Regions from separate parts of the Nanhaiella sioensis genome, predicted to be linked through region 2. Evidence: predicted binding sites of a transcription regulator. Region 2 holds the regulator's gene; the other holds the start of a gene.
What was found. The regulator LexA, encoded in region 2, represses DNA repair genes until DNA is damaged. The targets are predictions, from matches to a motif close to CGAACATATGTTCG.
Positions count from the first base shown of each region.

Region 1: the regulator LexA is predicted to act here: its motif matches at 5,369-5,382, upstream of V1503_RS25170 (ImmA/IrrE family metallo-endopeptidase).

Region 1 covers NZ_JBKAEG010000001.1:1,668,459-1,676,176, reverse strand. The annotation lists gene desA (Delta(5) desaturase DesA) at 1-469, shown strand, start outside; gene V1503_RS07730 (GerAB/ArcD/ProY family transporter) at 788-1,003, shown strand; gene V1503_RS07725 (GNAT family N-acetyltransferase) at 1,106-1,645, shown strand; gene V1503_RS07720 (SemiSWEET transporter) at 2,071-2,340, shown strand; gene V1503_RS07715 (threonine aldolase family protein) at 2,444-3,541, shown strand; gene V1503_RS07710 (acyltransferase) at 3,795-5,003, shown strand; gene V1503_RS25170 (ImmA/IrrE family metallo-endopeptidase) at 5,174-5,353, opposite strand; gene V1503_RS07705 (MarR family winged helix-turn-helix transcriptional regulator) at 6,018-6,464, shown strand; gene V1503_RS07700 (DoxX family protein) at 6,489-6,842, shown strand; gene V1503_RS07695 (S9 family peptidase) at 7,023-7,718, opposite strand, start outside.
Region 2 covers NZ_JBKAEG010000001.1:12,085-19,802, forward strand. The annotation lists gene tkt (transketolase) at 1-326, opposite strand, end outside; gene V1503_RS00070 (DUF896 domain-containing protein) at 548-778, opposite strand; gene V1503_RS00075 (YneB family resolvase-like protein) at 1,386-2,036, opposite strand; gene yneA (cell division suppressor protein YneA) at 2,049-2,363, opposite strand; gene lexA (transcriptional repressor LexA) at 2,606-3,229, shown strand; gene V1503_RS00090 (TetR/AcrR family transcriptional regulator) at 3,923-4,528, shown strand; gene V1503_RS00095 (alpha/beta fold hydrolase) at 4,710-5,843, shown strand; gene V1503_RS00100 (hypothetical protein) at 6,065-6,283, opposite strand; gene V1503_RS00105 (hypothetical protein) at 6,505-6,669, opposite strand; gene V1503_RS00110 (dienelactone hydrolase family protein) at 6,738-7,331, opposite strand.

The sequences.
Region 1 (7,718 bases), 1.7 Mb from region 2:
TATCGTTGCTATTATAGGAATATTATGCTGGACAATTGGATGGCAATCATTTCTAATCATACATGGTTCCATTTTCATGATCTCAGGTTCAGCAGGCATTTGGCTCTTTTATGTACAACATACATTTGAACAATCGTATTTTGAAAAAGATCAAGAATGGGAATATGTACTTGCAGCAGTAGAAGGCAGCTCGTTTTACAAACTTCCAAAAGTTTTACAATTCCTTACTGGTAATATAGGCTACCATCACGTTCACCATTTAAGTCCAAGAGTACCAAACTATGAATTAGAGAAGGCACACAACAATACTAAGCCTTTAGAAAATGTACCAACAATAACAATGGCGAAAAGTTTACAGTCTTTAAAGTATCGTTTATGGGATGAACAAGGCAAGGATTTTGTTACTTTCAAAGAAGCAAAACAGTTAATGAAAAAAAGCATGGCTGTTCAAGTAAAACCTGAACATTAAGTCTAGCCGGTCTAAATGTAAAAGCATGTTAATAAACGTTGAAATTCAGTAATGGCTCTTTTCTAAACTTTGTTGCCACGGTTTCTAAAATACATGAAAAGATGTCCCAAAACTTGGCTTTATACGTGTTTATTTATTGTACAAAAAGTAACGCGAAAACAACCTTAGTAATAAATGTAGCACTCAACAAGCGCTCGGAAATTTTTCCGAGCGCTTTTCTTTTTTTAAGGCTCGTTTTGTTAACATTGTTGTACAAAAGAAAAGATGCCAAGGACTCTAGTTGTGTACGTGTTTACTTCCTAATCCGAAAAACAACACATTCCACATTTAAACAACCCATTACATGCTAAAAGAAGTATGGTTTTGGGGGCTGTTGTTGGTGGAGGGACATTGGTTGGTGTTCCACTTTTTTGTATTTTAATTATGGGAGTTGATAGCACTACACGTAATATTTATCCGACTTATGCTCTTGCTAAAAAATTACGATCGGTGAATTTTATTAATCGAATTGAAGTTGTGGTAGTTGGTGTTTAAGCGCTATAAAACATTGAACAGGTAGTGTAGACGTTGTATAAAAAGGAATTACCATTAAAACAACGAATTATTACATAAGTTCTTTTAGTGGAGGAGATCTAGGTGTTATTTCAAAACAACAAGTTAAAAGTTCGTCAACTAGAATTAAAAGATAATATATTATTAGCTAAATGGCTTTCTAACCCTATCGTTCTCAAATATTATGAAGGCAGAGATAACCCATTTAATGTTGAAAAAGTAAATATGGAGTTTTATAACAGACTGAACGGTGTAACAGGTTGTATCGTTGAGTATGAAGGAGTTGAGATTGGCTACATACAATTTTATGAATTAGATGATGCAACAAGAAAAGCTTACGATTATGTGAAAATTCCTGAACGTATTTACGGTATCGATCAGTTTATTGGAGAAGTAGAATATTGGAATAAAGGTATTGGTACGCTTCTCGTACGGTCTATGGTGAAGTTTTTATGTGAAAAAAAGCAAGCAGATAGAGTAGTAATGGATCCTCAAATGTGGAATGACAGAGCCATTCGCTGTTATGAAAAGTGTGGTTTTAACAAAGTGAAAATGTTACCTAAACATGAATTCCATGAAGGCGAGCATCGAGACTGCTGGCTAATTGAATATAAGCATGATTAATATTAGTTGGCTCTTTTCATTAACTGTAGTGCTATTTTTAGTAAAGGCTCATTTCATAGACTCTGTTGCTATTGTTATCGAATGAGTACCATAAAAAGTGGTTTTACATGTCAATCATCGTTGTACAGAAGAAAAGATGAATGCTAGAGTATGTGTGTTTATATCTAATGACGAAATACCACAATCAATGTGAAAACAGCCTATTATTAAGGGCTTTTTATGTGTTTTCAGTGTCGTTATAATGACGGAATTAAAAACAGCGAAGGGTAGTTAAATAAGATTGTCATCTTATAGATGGAAGTGAAGATGTTTCAAAATCTAAAGGTCGGGGTTTTTGTAGCATCTGGGAGAAAAAGAGTATAACATGTTAGACGAATAATATGGCAATAGAATTTAATAAATGCGATCGTAAACGGAGGAAGGACATGTCTATTACTTATCTAGGTATTTTAGCAGGTATATTAACGAGTTGTGCATTTATTCCACAGGCTATTAAAGTATTGGTAACAAATAGAACACAAGATATATCAATTTTAATGTACAGTTCTTTTACTTTGGGAGTGTTTATTTGGGCAATATATGGTTTCATCATAGGAGATTTAGCAATTATATTAACAAACATTGTCACGTTCATTCCAGCTGTACTCATTTTAGTACTTACGGTTAAGAATAACCGTAAGAAAACTAGTCATTAATTGTAAATAATAGTGCGGTTATTTTTTATCCCAAGATGATTTTGCTGAGTAGCAGCAAAGTTTACGAAAAAAGCCAAAAAAAATAAAGATGGGAGCAGTTGTAATGAGTGAAATGAATCCTTTACTGGAAGCTTATAACGAAACAGCATATCAAATAGCAGGTCATAGCAAAAGAGATATCCGAGTTTTAAAGGAATCTTTTAAAGATATTGCTGAAGGGCTTGAGAGTGATATTTATGGTAAGGGTAAAATAATTGAAAATTTCGAAGTGAAAATGGCAAAGTTTTTAGGGAAAGAATCAGCTGTGTTTTTTCCAAGTGGAACGATGGCACAGCAGATCGCATTAAGAATATGGTGTGATCATAAAGGGCTAAAGAAAATTGGTTATCATCCATTATGTCATTTAGAAATTCATGAAGAGGATGGGTTGAAAGAATTACACCATATTGAACCTGTGTTATTAGCGGATAAAGATAGACTCATTACTTTGGAGGATATTGTCAGTATTGATGAGGATGTGGCTTGCGTATTATTAGAGCTACCTCAACGTGAGATTGGGGGGCAATTGCCAGATTATACAACACTAAAATCTATTTCTCTATACTGTAGAGATAAGGGGATTAAGCTACATTTGGACGGAGCTAGATTATTTGAAATTCTTCCGTACTACGAGAAGACTGCAGCTGAAGTTTGTAGACTTTTTGATAGTGTTTATGTGTCTCTTTATAAAGGGATTGGTGGGATTGCTGGAGCGATTCTTGCTGGTGATAACAAATTTATTGATGATTCGAAAGTCTGGAAAAGACGTCATGGTGGTGACTTAATTAGCTTATATCCTTATATCATTAGTGCTGATTATTATTTTAATGAACGGATACATAGAATGGGAGAGTATTTTGATGCCACAAAGAAGCTTGCAGGAATGATTAATGAATGCGACTTTATATCAACTAGACCACTCAATCCGGTTTCTAATATGTTCCATGTGCATGTTGATGCGCCAAAAGATGTAATTATACCAATACTAGTCTCAATATATCGTGAGACGCAAGTGGGTTTAACGAGCTATGTAAAAGAGTCACTAAACAATACATGTTATTTCGAGGTAAGCATTGGAGATAGGTATAACAATATACCAGAAGAGAAGGTGGAAAAAGCATTTCGGATGCTTGATGAACAAAGTCAGACTGTACAAGGTTAGAATTAGTAATTGTCTAGTGAGGGAAGACTCACTAGTCATTTACTTAATGCAGGTTATTTAGTTGTGGCTGATGAACGCTTTCGGGATGATTACATCTATTGAATGCCGGAAAAAGTTAGGATGTAAACGCTTCATTCTACAATTGTTTTAAATATCCAATAAATTGTTAAGACTTATGAGCAAATCTATATATAAAAATAATAGGTAGGAGGTATATACTAGAAGCATAGATTTCTAGGAGTGAGTTATTAACATGTCTCAGATTATAAATCACCAACGAAAAGCTTCAGAAGTAAATATTATAAAAAGTTTAGCTTTCTTAGCTGTCGTTTTCCAAAGTTCTTTGATCTTTGCTGTAGATCAAGGAAATATTTCACCAGAAGAGACAGTGATGATTGGTATGTTATTTAACTTCGTAAAATTTTCTGCACCTGTCTTTATTTTCGTAACTGGATTTCACTTAATATATCATCATAAACAGCAAGTGAAGTATGCATCTTACATTACTCACAAGTGGTCTGAGTTAATAGTGCCATATTTATTTTGGTCGGCTATATATGTGATTTTCTTCACAAACTTTACTAGTACTTCAACTCTTACATTAAGTGAAATGATAAAATCGATATTTACAGGGTCAGCTGCTCCGCATTTATGGTATGTAGTGATGGTGTTTCAATTTCATCTAGTATTTCCGCTGCTCTTTGTGATATTTAAATGGCTGGATAAGAAATTCACATCTGCTAAGCACATTGCTTATACGGTTGGTTGCGTAGCAGTAAGTTATTTATTGCTTATGTGGTTGTCATCTCGATTTATATTTAATGGTAATTTGTTAACAGACGTGGCGTGGTTAAAGTATACAGACAGAAGTTTGTTATTCTATTCTTTTTATTTCTTCCTAGGTGGATTAGTTGCATTAAAACTGACCGCATGGAGAAAATTTGTTTCAAAATATGTAGCATTAAACACTTTTATTTTTTTAGGTTTATTTATTGTAGTAGGTTATGAATTAGTAGCATTTAATGGTGTTACACAAATAGATTTACAGGCATCAACATATTTAAAGCCATCTATGTTTTTGTATGTCGTTTCTGAAATTATTTTATTATATGGATTGTCTATGATCATTGTTCAAACGAGAACATTTTTATACAAATTGTTAGCATTTATAGGAAAGTTTACGTATGGTTCGTATTTAGCTCATTTGTTTTTCCTTCAAATAGTCGTTACATTTATTGAGAATAATCATATTACAGGCCATTATATTTCTTTAAGTATAGCAATTTTTATTATAACAACAGTTATGTCTATAGGATTTTCTTTTATCTTTAGTCACTTGCCATTTGCAACGTCAATTATAGGACCATTTGAAAAGGTGAATTGGAGTTTGCCTGCATTAATTGGTCAGCTATTACCGAAAGAAAAGCCTGTTTATAGTAAAAGCCTTAAAGGGAGAGACTAAGTGGAGAATGCTATTTATTTCATTTAATCGGGTTTTATCTAATCAATAAAAAAAAGGGGGGCTCACATAGAGCTACCCCCAACATTGATATATTTTCACTTTCTGATTTTTTTCTATATACATTTAAGACTAAAAGAATCGGATGCTATTTCCGTGTGTTGCAAAATTAGCTATCTACCCCTTCCTTTAATTCGAAATTCCAATGCAAACCATTCTGCAAAACGCTCTCTTTCTTCATAGTTCTTTTTCTTAAAATCATGTGATATATTTTCAACGTGGTGTCCTAGTTCATGGAACAATACATCTTTTAAAGTGGCATTTTTCGAATTAATTGTTGCTTTTCCTAACACGAGATAAAGACGAATTTAACAAACGTTCGTGGCATCATTTCTTCGCTAAAGACAAAAAAATTATATCAAACAACCTCAGTTTCTCAAATGTAAGTGAAAAAAACAAAGTTTAAAGGTTAGTAAATTTTTGTTCACTCCAAGCACCATTTCTTAATCTGTTAGAAAACGCTCGAATTTTACGCATAAAAAATTCCCTATATTATCATAATCATTTATAAGGGTCTTTTATCTAGGCAGTTTTCGCATTGATTGTTGCTTTTCGTTCAAAGGTATAGTCACATATACACCCAGCGTTCGTGGCATCATTTCTACTTATACAATTATTGAGCTCTCATAAAACTCATCATACTGTCGAATCTTAGTGAAAATAACAACAAAGTTTACCAAAAGAGCCTTTATTTAAAATATAATTTTAAGTAATTTAAGGATATGTTTTCATGTTGTTAAATTAATGTTAACAGACAGTAAAATTTTTAGCTCAAGTTTTGTTGACAAATATTTATCCTAATGTTAGGATAAAAATATCCTGAAGTTAGGATAAATAATTATAGGATAACTTATACATGATTTAACTCGTTATAAAGAGAAAGCAATAAAGGAGTCACATATTCACGTTGTTCTTGTGTTGATTAATTTATCCCAATGATAAAAGGAGATGAAAATCATGTTTCAAGGAGATGATCAAAGTGAGCTTGATCTAAGGTTGTTTCGCGTTTGGATGAAATCCTTTAATACTGTCTTCAAAAACATTAGCTTAGATATAGACAGTTACGGAATTAGTCATGAACAATTTATGATTCTTGAGCTTCTGTATAGTAAAGGTCCACATCCTGTTCAAAAGATTAGCGAAACTTTTTCTATTCCAAGTGGGAGTATCACATATGTTGTAGATAAGCTTGAAAAGAAAGACATGGTCAAAAGAGAACCAATTCCTTCAGATAGAAGAGCGTTCAATGTTACGCTAACAGAAAAAGGAAAGGAATTATTTGATACGATATTTCCGAAACACGTTGAAACAATTTCTCAAAATCTATCGTTTGTTACGAACGATGAGAAACAACAGTTAATTGAATTATTAAAGAAAATTGGTTTCGGTGCACAAAAATTATAAAAAACAAAGGGAGAGTGTAAATATATGAAATGGGTTACTCGTATTATTCAAGGATTACTTGCAGTTGCATTTATTTTATCTGGTGTAATGAAATTTGTAGGTGGTACAGAACAACTTGAAATGATGGCAGGGGGATTCGGATATGCTGTTGGGTTTATGTACTTTATAGCCGCTTGTGAAATCTTAGGAGGGATTGGACTAATTGTTGGATACTGGAAAGCAACAATTGCATTACTTGCTTCAACAGGATTAGTCATTCTTATGGGAGGGGCTGTATTTTCACACTTAAATGCGGGCCAAGGTATGGGCGCAGCAATGCCTTCTTTAGTTCTCTTTATTTTAGGATTAGTTGTACTTATCGGTAAGGTGAAAAAATAAATACAATAGAAAACACACGACATAATTAACATGTCGTGTGTTTGTTTAACTAAGGCTACTGTCATTCGAATTTGTGCACTATTTTTTTCACTAATGACTTAAACATATAATATATATCGTTGACTCATACGAAAAGAGCTAAAGAATAGCAACAAGGCTAGTTTAATTAATACTTACAGATTACAAATATTTATTAAAAAACTCGCATATTGCTCTGTACACTTTTACCTCATTTTCTTTTTTGGAAAAACCATGCCCCTCGTCTTCTAAAACGAGGTATTCAACTTCACGACCTTTTTCTTTTAAAACAGCGACAATTTTATCAGATTCCTCCTTGACTACTCGTGGGTCGTTCGCTCCTTGAATGACCAACATCGGCTTAGACATATTTTCTAAATAAGTGATCGGTGAAAACTCGATTAGCTTTTCTTTATCTTTTTCTGGGTGCCCAACCCACTGGGTCAACATTGGTTTCCAATGCTCTGGTACTGACTCAACGAAGGAGAATAGATCACTAGGTCCACAAATATCGACAACCGCTTTAAAGTATTGTGGATGTCTACCGTGAAGTAATAGGGACATGTAACCACCGTAGCTTCCGCCCATAAGAAGTACTTTGTCACGGGCAGCGAGCCCATTTTTAAATAAAAATTCTAGACCTTCAATGTTATCGAGTCTTGGTCCATGTCCCCAGTCACCTTCAACCATTTTTGTAAATGCTAAACCGTATCCGGTAGATCCACGGAAATTAGGTGCGAAAATACTATATCCCTCATTTAAAAGGTACTGAAATACGTCGTTAAATTCTTTACGCTCAGCATGCTGAGGACCTCCATGTGGCCATAATATAACGTGACCGTTACTAGTCACAGGATT
Region 2 (7,718 bases):
GCAGTATGCCCATATTCTGGATGCCCTGGTGTTTTGCTTCCCCATTGACGGAAATTTTTAATATCATCCATCGTTACGTCATAACCACTTAAATGTAATAAGCTATATAATAGCATTGATCCGTGCCCAGCTGATAATACAAAGCGATCACGATTAAACCATTGAGGATTAGACGGGTTGTGGTTCATATATTTAGTCCACAACGTATATGCCATAGGAGCAGCTCCCATCGGCATGCCTGGATGTCCTGAGTTAGCTTTCTCAATTGCATCAATCGATAAAGTTCTGATTGCAGCAATAGATAAATCATCAATATTAAGTGACATAAAATACCACCCTTTCAATCATTATAGTACATATCATATATTCAAAATGAACAAATGTACATACATTGTGAAAAAAAGATACATTTTGTTCAAGAAAACATCTTTTCATAGTATGTACAAAAAACCATACATAAAATGATGTATCCTTAAACTTCCTTCATTCAGCTTATAATTTAGGAAGATTATAAAATAAAAATTTACGAATGGTAATAACTCTAGCCTTAATGAAAACGGCTATTCTTACTCTTTTTTAATTTTGTAGGCGTAACATCATTTCCTTCTTTATCTACTACTTTTACTGAATGTAAAGTATTTTCCATCGAATTACGAAACGATTGAATATATTCCTTGCGTAAATCTTGTTGTTCACGTTTTTCTTCATCCGTTAACCCAGATGATTTAGATTTTTTTGACAAATAGTTAATACGATTAATTTTTTCATTTGATAACACGTCAATGCTTCCTTTCTATTCAATAGGATATTATGTTCTGTACATATTACAAGAAGAGAGCTTCATTTTCAACGGTTTTGTTTTAGTACAAAAAACTAAAGACTTATACAATTAGCAATTGCTGGATTTTTTCTTCTCTGAAAACATAGTCAATCGGCTAATAATTACGTTTTAACCTTCCACTTTAGTTGAATACAATGATATTGCCAATAGTGTCATTTTAATAGCCTATTTTCATACAGACTGTTGCTTTTCAGACTAAGAATTAATCACGTATACATCTAGCTTTTGTCGTACCTTCTCTACTTATAATTTTGGGGACCCATTCAAAACTCCGTCTTACTGTCTATTCCTTTATTATAATAGCTACCAAGTTTCGAAAGGCTGTTTTCGCATTGATGATTGTTTTTATATTTAGACTCAACTGCAGATTGTGGCATCTATTCTTCTCTACAATGATGACTAACATGTAAAGCCACTTTTCTTGGTACTAATGTCATAATAATAGTAACAAAGCTTACGAAAAGTGCCTTTCAATAACAACGTAATATAAGTATACAATTGTAACTTGTATACTACAGCATTCGTTCATTCTATTGTTAGCCATCTACTCTAAATTATTATGCATATATTCTTTATAACGTCGATGTACCGTTGCTTTTGACACATCAAATCCAAGACCACGTAATGTTGCCGCTATATCTGAAAACGTGAGATTATTTTGGCGTAACCTTATAATTTCCTCAATAGGTATTTCCTTTCTTTCTCTACCTGAGCTTACATGGATGTTTTTTAAATTCCTCTCAGGTCTATATCCTTCTTCGATAGCTCGTTTCATTCCCCGTTTAATTTTTAAATTATGTATTTTTCGTTGATATTCCTCAACAATGCTAACAATTTCCAACATCATGGAATCAGCTTCTGACAATTGTAACTCTCCATGATGATGAACTGTGTATATTTTAACTCTTTCCTTTAAAATAAAATGCAGCAAAGCTATTCTTGCATTACCCCTACCTAGCCTCGTCTCATCTTGTATTAAAAGGGCATCGATATGCTGTTCTTTAATTTCATTCAATAGCTCATAAATGCCATCTCTATCCATGTCATATCCGCTTGCCCTTTCTACAACCACTTTCTTCACATCAAAATGGTAACTGTTTGCAAGCTGGAGTAATTCTGCCTTTTGTCGTGTTAATGATGTCTCCTGTGTTTGTTTATTTGTACTAACACGACAATATATTATTGCTTTTTCCATTTCTACCTCCGATTAATTGTTAACTGCATAAGTATCATACATTTTATTACCTTCTGATTTTAACACTGGAATATAAATTTCATCACCATAAAAAATTCTATCAGGAGCTATTTGATTTACATCCTCTACCCAACTGATAAAGTCATTGATTGATAAATCGTGACTGTTACTATACTCGGACGCAATATCCCAAAGTGTATCTCCATCTTCTACTTTAATAGTAATATAATCATTTTTCTCGATATCCTTATAAGAAGTAATTAGTGCAAAAGCAAAGCCGATAAAAACAGTAAAAAACAAGATATAGTAAATTTTAGATTGTTTCATAATAAGTCCCCCTGATTAACAGAATACATGTTCGTTTTTAGTTATTGTATACGAACAAATGTTTTATGTCAACATTTTTACGAACTTACGTTTGTTATACATAACAAGTCGTGCTATAATGAATGAAAGTAAAATCTTTCTAGTATATCCTTACAGTATTAATAGATGATCTTAATTTTTTAATGTTATGAACGGGTATACATGCTAACAATAGAAAAGATTATTATAATGAGGTGCTAACGATGGCAAAATTATCGAAAAGGCAACAAGACATACTAGATTTCATAAAACAAGAAGTACAATCAAAGGGATATCCACCTTCTGTTAGAGAAATTGGAGAAGCGGTAGGGCTAGCTTCAAGCTCAACAGTTCATGGTCATTTATCTCGTTTAGAAAGTAAGGGACTAATCCGCAGAGACCCAACTAAACCTAGAGCAATTGAGATATTAGATTTAGATCCTGCTGATGTAATCCCAAAAAATAACGTCATGAATGTACCGATCATAGGAAAGGTAACAGCTGGTCAACCAATAACAGCAATTGAAAATGTTGAAGAATACTTCCCTCTTCCTGATAAACTTGTATCCCCTGACGAAAATGTATTTATGCTTGAAGTAATGGGAGATAGCATGATTGAGGCCGGTATATTAGATGGGGATCACGTCATTGTTCGGCAACAACAAACTGCTTCAAATGGAGATATCGTTGTTGCAATGACAGAGGATGACGAGGCAACAGTAAAAAGATTTTTTAAAGAAAAAGACTACATAAGACTTCAGCCAGAAAACTCAACTTTAGAACCTATTATTCTTCGTAATGTAGCTATATTAGGAAAAGTAATCGGGGTGTATCGTACCATCCATTAAACACTATTGTACATAACGAATGTATGATCTATTCTTTGACAAACAGTCTCTTTTAAAACGTTGTTCCAATCAGATAGATTAACATACAGGTTAGCAGTCCACAATGCTTTTTAATGTATTCATACGATCTCATATTATAATCCAATCCTTAGCTTAGAACCTCTGAGCTAAGGATTTTTTTGTCATATTGTAAGCTCCCTCAGAATTCATTTTGATTGGCTATTTTCACAATGGTTGCTGTTTTTACTTTTAAGATATACACACGTATATATCTAACGTTCAAGACACCTTTTCTAAGCTCCTATAAAACTCATAATACTGTCCATTTTTAGTAAAAAAACAAAATTCAAGCAAAAAATCTTTAGTTTAAATTTATCATTCAATGATTTTCTTAGTCACTTTTTCTCATATCCCCCACTATGTCACCAATTTTATGCTTGTTATCCTGAGATTAGACTTGACGGTCTAGACCATTCGGTCTAATATGTATAATAAGCAAGCAGCATTAACTATCAGGCTATTTCAGCATAGCGTGTTTTTTTGCACTAATAAACACGAATACAGCTAGATTTCGTGCCATCTATTCTCATATAAAATGACGGTATTCTTTATCTTCAGGATAAAGAACTATAACAACAAAGTTTACGAACAGAGCTAACGATTAAGATTAAAAACTTGTAGGAGATGATGTAATTGACGCGAGGATTTAATAAAGAATTCGAACATTCAGATGCGTTAATGCAAGCAGCATTAAATGAATTTGTGGAAAAAGGCTATGACAAAGCCTCATTAAATCATATTTTGAAGACAGCGAATATGAGTAAGGGCTCATTTTACTACCATTTTAACAACAAGGAAGATCTTTACTTAAATCTCATAGACATGTTGATTCAAAAAAAGCAACTATTCCTTGCCAAGGTTATGAATCCAAGTGATTATTCCAAAGACATTTTTTCGATATTTAAAACACAAATCCGAATTGGAATGCAATTTTCCAATGAATATCCAGATATTAATCGTTTTGCAAACAGCTTTATTAAAGAAAAAGGAACTCCCATATACGAAAAGGCGTTGACAAGGCATAATTTTCAGGATAATGACCAAATGAACAAGCTCATTGAAGCATCCTATAACAAAGGTGAAATTAGGCAGACACTACCACTGGAATTCGTCCAATCATTAATTGGTTTCTTGTTCACTAATATTGTGGATGTAGCGGATATGTCAAAGCCTGATCACTATGAGTCAAGTCTAAACCACTTAATTGATTTCCTTAAAAATGGCCTGACAGATCAATAATGATCTTAACCATCACATGTTGACATCAGCAAAGTAGGTGAAGATTTATGTCTCTACCTGACTAACTGATAATTTGGAGTAAGGTATATGCTACATCTGTGCATCGTTGAAGTAATGATTCCTTTCTGCATTCAATTATTTTTCAAAATAACGAGCTTAATTTGAAAAGGAGAGTTATTATATGGCCCAATTTGATTATCCTGTAGGATACCATGATTTTCATAAAACAAAAATTATAGACTATCAAATGAATCGGTGGTATTCAATGGGATACACACGAAAAGAAGACATGGTGGATGCAGCTACCAGAATAAAAAAGTTAGAAGATTGGAAGGAGGAAATGATAAAGCAGGCTGAAAAAGCTATTGATGAAAAACGCATAATGAATGGAACATTTTATTACAGGGCTGCAGAATTTTTTACTCATCCGAATGACCCAGATAAATTAAGACTGTATGATACATTCATTGAAATGTTTTATAATGACCTGTTTGTTGAACATGATATTGAACGTTATAACATACCCTATGAAAATGTATACTTACCTGCAATGAGACTACCTTCTAACAATAAAAATGCCAGAGGAACAATTGTCATTCATGGTGGATTTGATTCATTTATGGAAGAGCTATACTCAATGGCAAGCTATTTTGCACATTTAAACTATGAGGTCATATTATTTGAAGGTCCAGGGCAAGGTGGTGCCTTAAAAAAATCTGGCTTAGCACTAAGTTATGAATGGGAAAAACCAACAAAAGCCGTTCTAGATTACTTTAAGTTAAATGACGTAACCTTATTAGGTGTGTCCATGGGTGGCTGGCTTTGCTTCAGAGCAGCTGCGCATGAACAGCGAATTAAACGAGTGATTGCTCTTAGTATAGCCTACGACTACATGAAAATCCCCCCACCTATTATTGAGAAGTTTGCTTTATGGCTTTTCAAACATCCTAAATTAATGTATTGGATGGCTGATGTAAAAATGAAGATGATGCCGCAAGAAAAATGGGGAACCGATAATTTAATGTATATTACTAAAACTGATACTCCGTTAGATGGTGGCATGGCATTATTAGAATTCAATGCTGCACATTTAAAATCAGGACACGTTACACAAGATGTATTAATATTAACAGGGTCAGAAGATCATTTTATACCGCTAAAAATGCACGATATTCAAGTAAAAGCTTTAACGAATGCAAAGTCTATAACTGAAAGAATCTTCACTAGAGATGATCATGCTCATAATCACTGTCAGGTGGGAAATTTCAGCCTTGCTCTCAGAGTCATGGCAAATTGGTTAAATGAAAAAGAATAACAATTTTGTAGGGTTAGAAAAATAAAGATAAAGCTAACCTGCTGAAGAAAACCCATTAACTAATATAAATCAGTTAATGGGTTTATAATTTAAGTTGTTTTTCGTATTAAGAAAGAACACGTTTCAACTAGAAATTTTTAGCATTTTTTCTTCTGTACAACGATGACTAACATATAAAACCACGTTTATGGGCCTTTATTTAAAAATACAGTTAGTTTTATTTATTCTCCCCCTCCTCCTCCGCTGTCACCACTGCCCCCACTGTCGCCATGACCGTAATCAGATGAATATAAGCCTACACCATTTCCATCATTGTTACTACTAGTTGATGAACTTGTCTTATGAATACGATGTTTTGTTCTGTTAGCATTTCCAGTACTAATCGCAGTAATGGCAATAATAATAACTAACAAGATAAACCCAAATATTATAAATTTCATACAAACTCCCCCAAATTTAGTTATATATATAATATACGAATAAAAATAGTAGGAAGTTTCATGATTTTGGCAAAGAATGCGGATTGAAACAGCAATACATTAACATTTCTACCTAGTTCAGATTTTTCTATTGGCTGTTTTCACATTAATTGTAGATTTTCATAACAGGCTGGTTTTTGTATAGAATGTAGTTTGCGTAACAAAATATAACTCGTATAAAACTAGTATTCGAGACAAGCTTCTTCTATAAAACGATGACTGTTGAGTAAAACAGTATCTTTATCATCTGTTTTAGGAACTATAGGAACAAAGTTTACAAAAAGCGCCTTGTAATAAGCGCTAAACACGTTCGGCACCTTATCTTCTTTAAAGACTATAAAAATCATATCATACTCATCCAGTTGCTCAAATGTAGGTGAAAAAATGCAACAAAGTTTTCGAAGACCCTTTCTTATTAACTACTTATAAAGCGTAACAATTCATTAAATGCATGCTTAGCAGATAATTCACAATAGTTCTCTGAGTTGTTATCGCTAAATCCATGATTTGTTCTATATTTTTTAATGGTGATTTTTTCTTTATCGTTTAGTTTAGTAATCAATTGATCGACATGAAATGATTTTTCATTCTCTGGGAAAATTAGTTGTGTGGGACAAGCTGGGATCATGTCAATAAAGTCCCTTATCCTTGAACCGTAATAACTAATAACTCCATCGCAATTCTGGTCTTCACTGCACAGCCATGCGACTGTCCCACCTACACTATAACCAAGAATAAAGATTTTACTGTATTCCTGCCTAGATTTTTTTAAAAGTGCCTTAACGTAGGTAGCTGCTCTAGCAAATCCGACTTTATTAACAAAATGGTGATAAGCCAATTTCTCCTCATCGTAATGAAATTGATTGTTTTCACTATACAAATTGGGACAAATCACATCGAAGCCTTTATTGAATAGTTCTTTACAAATATGTCTCATATGCTCATTTACGCCGTATATTTCATGAACAACGATCACTAATTTGTCTGATTTATTTTTGTAAGAAATCATTTACTTTACCCCTAATAATTATTGACCTAATTTCTTCAATGTATAATTGTGCTCATACATTGCACACTTAACCATAAATGCAGAGCGTATTCTTTTCTTTATAACGATGACAACCTTATAACCTACTTGTTAATGATGTCATTTGTTTGTTAACAATAGTTAAAAAATGTTCGTACAGAACCTTTTCTACAACATATAGACTCCTCAATTGTTCGGATTTGTAATTAGAAAAAATCTTTAATTGATTAATTATTGAGCGTATTTTCTATAATGGGTTGATTCTGTTTACCTTATTGTAACTTTGATAAAATTAAATAATAGTCTATTAATTTGTAAATTTTTCTAGTAGAATAATTAACAACTTTAATTAGGCTGGCTTTTTTACAA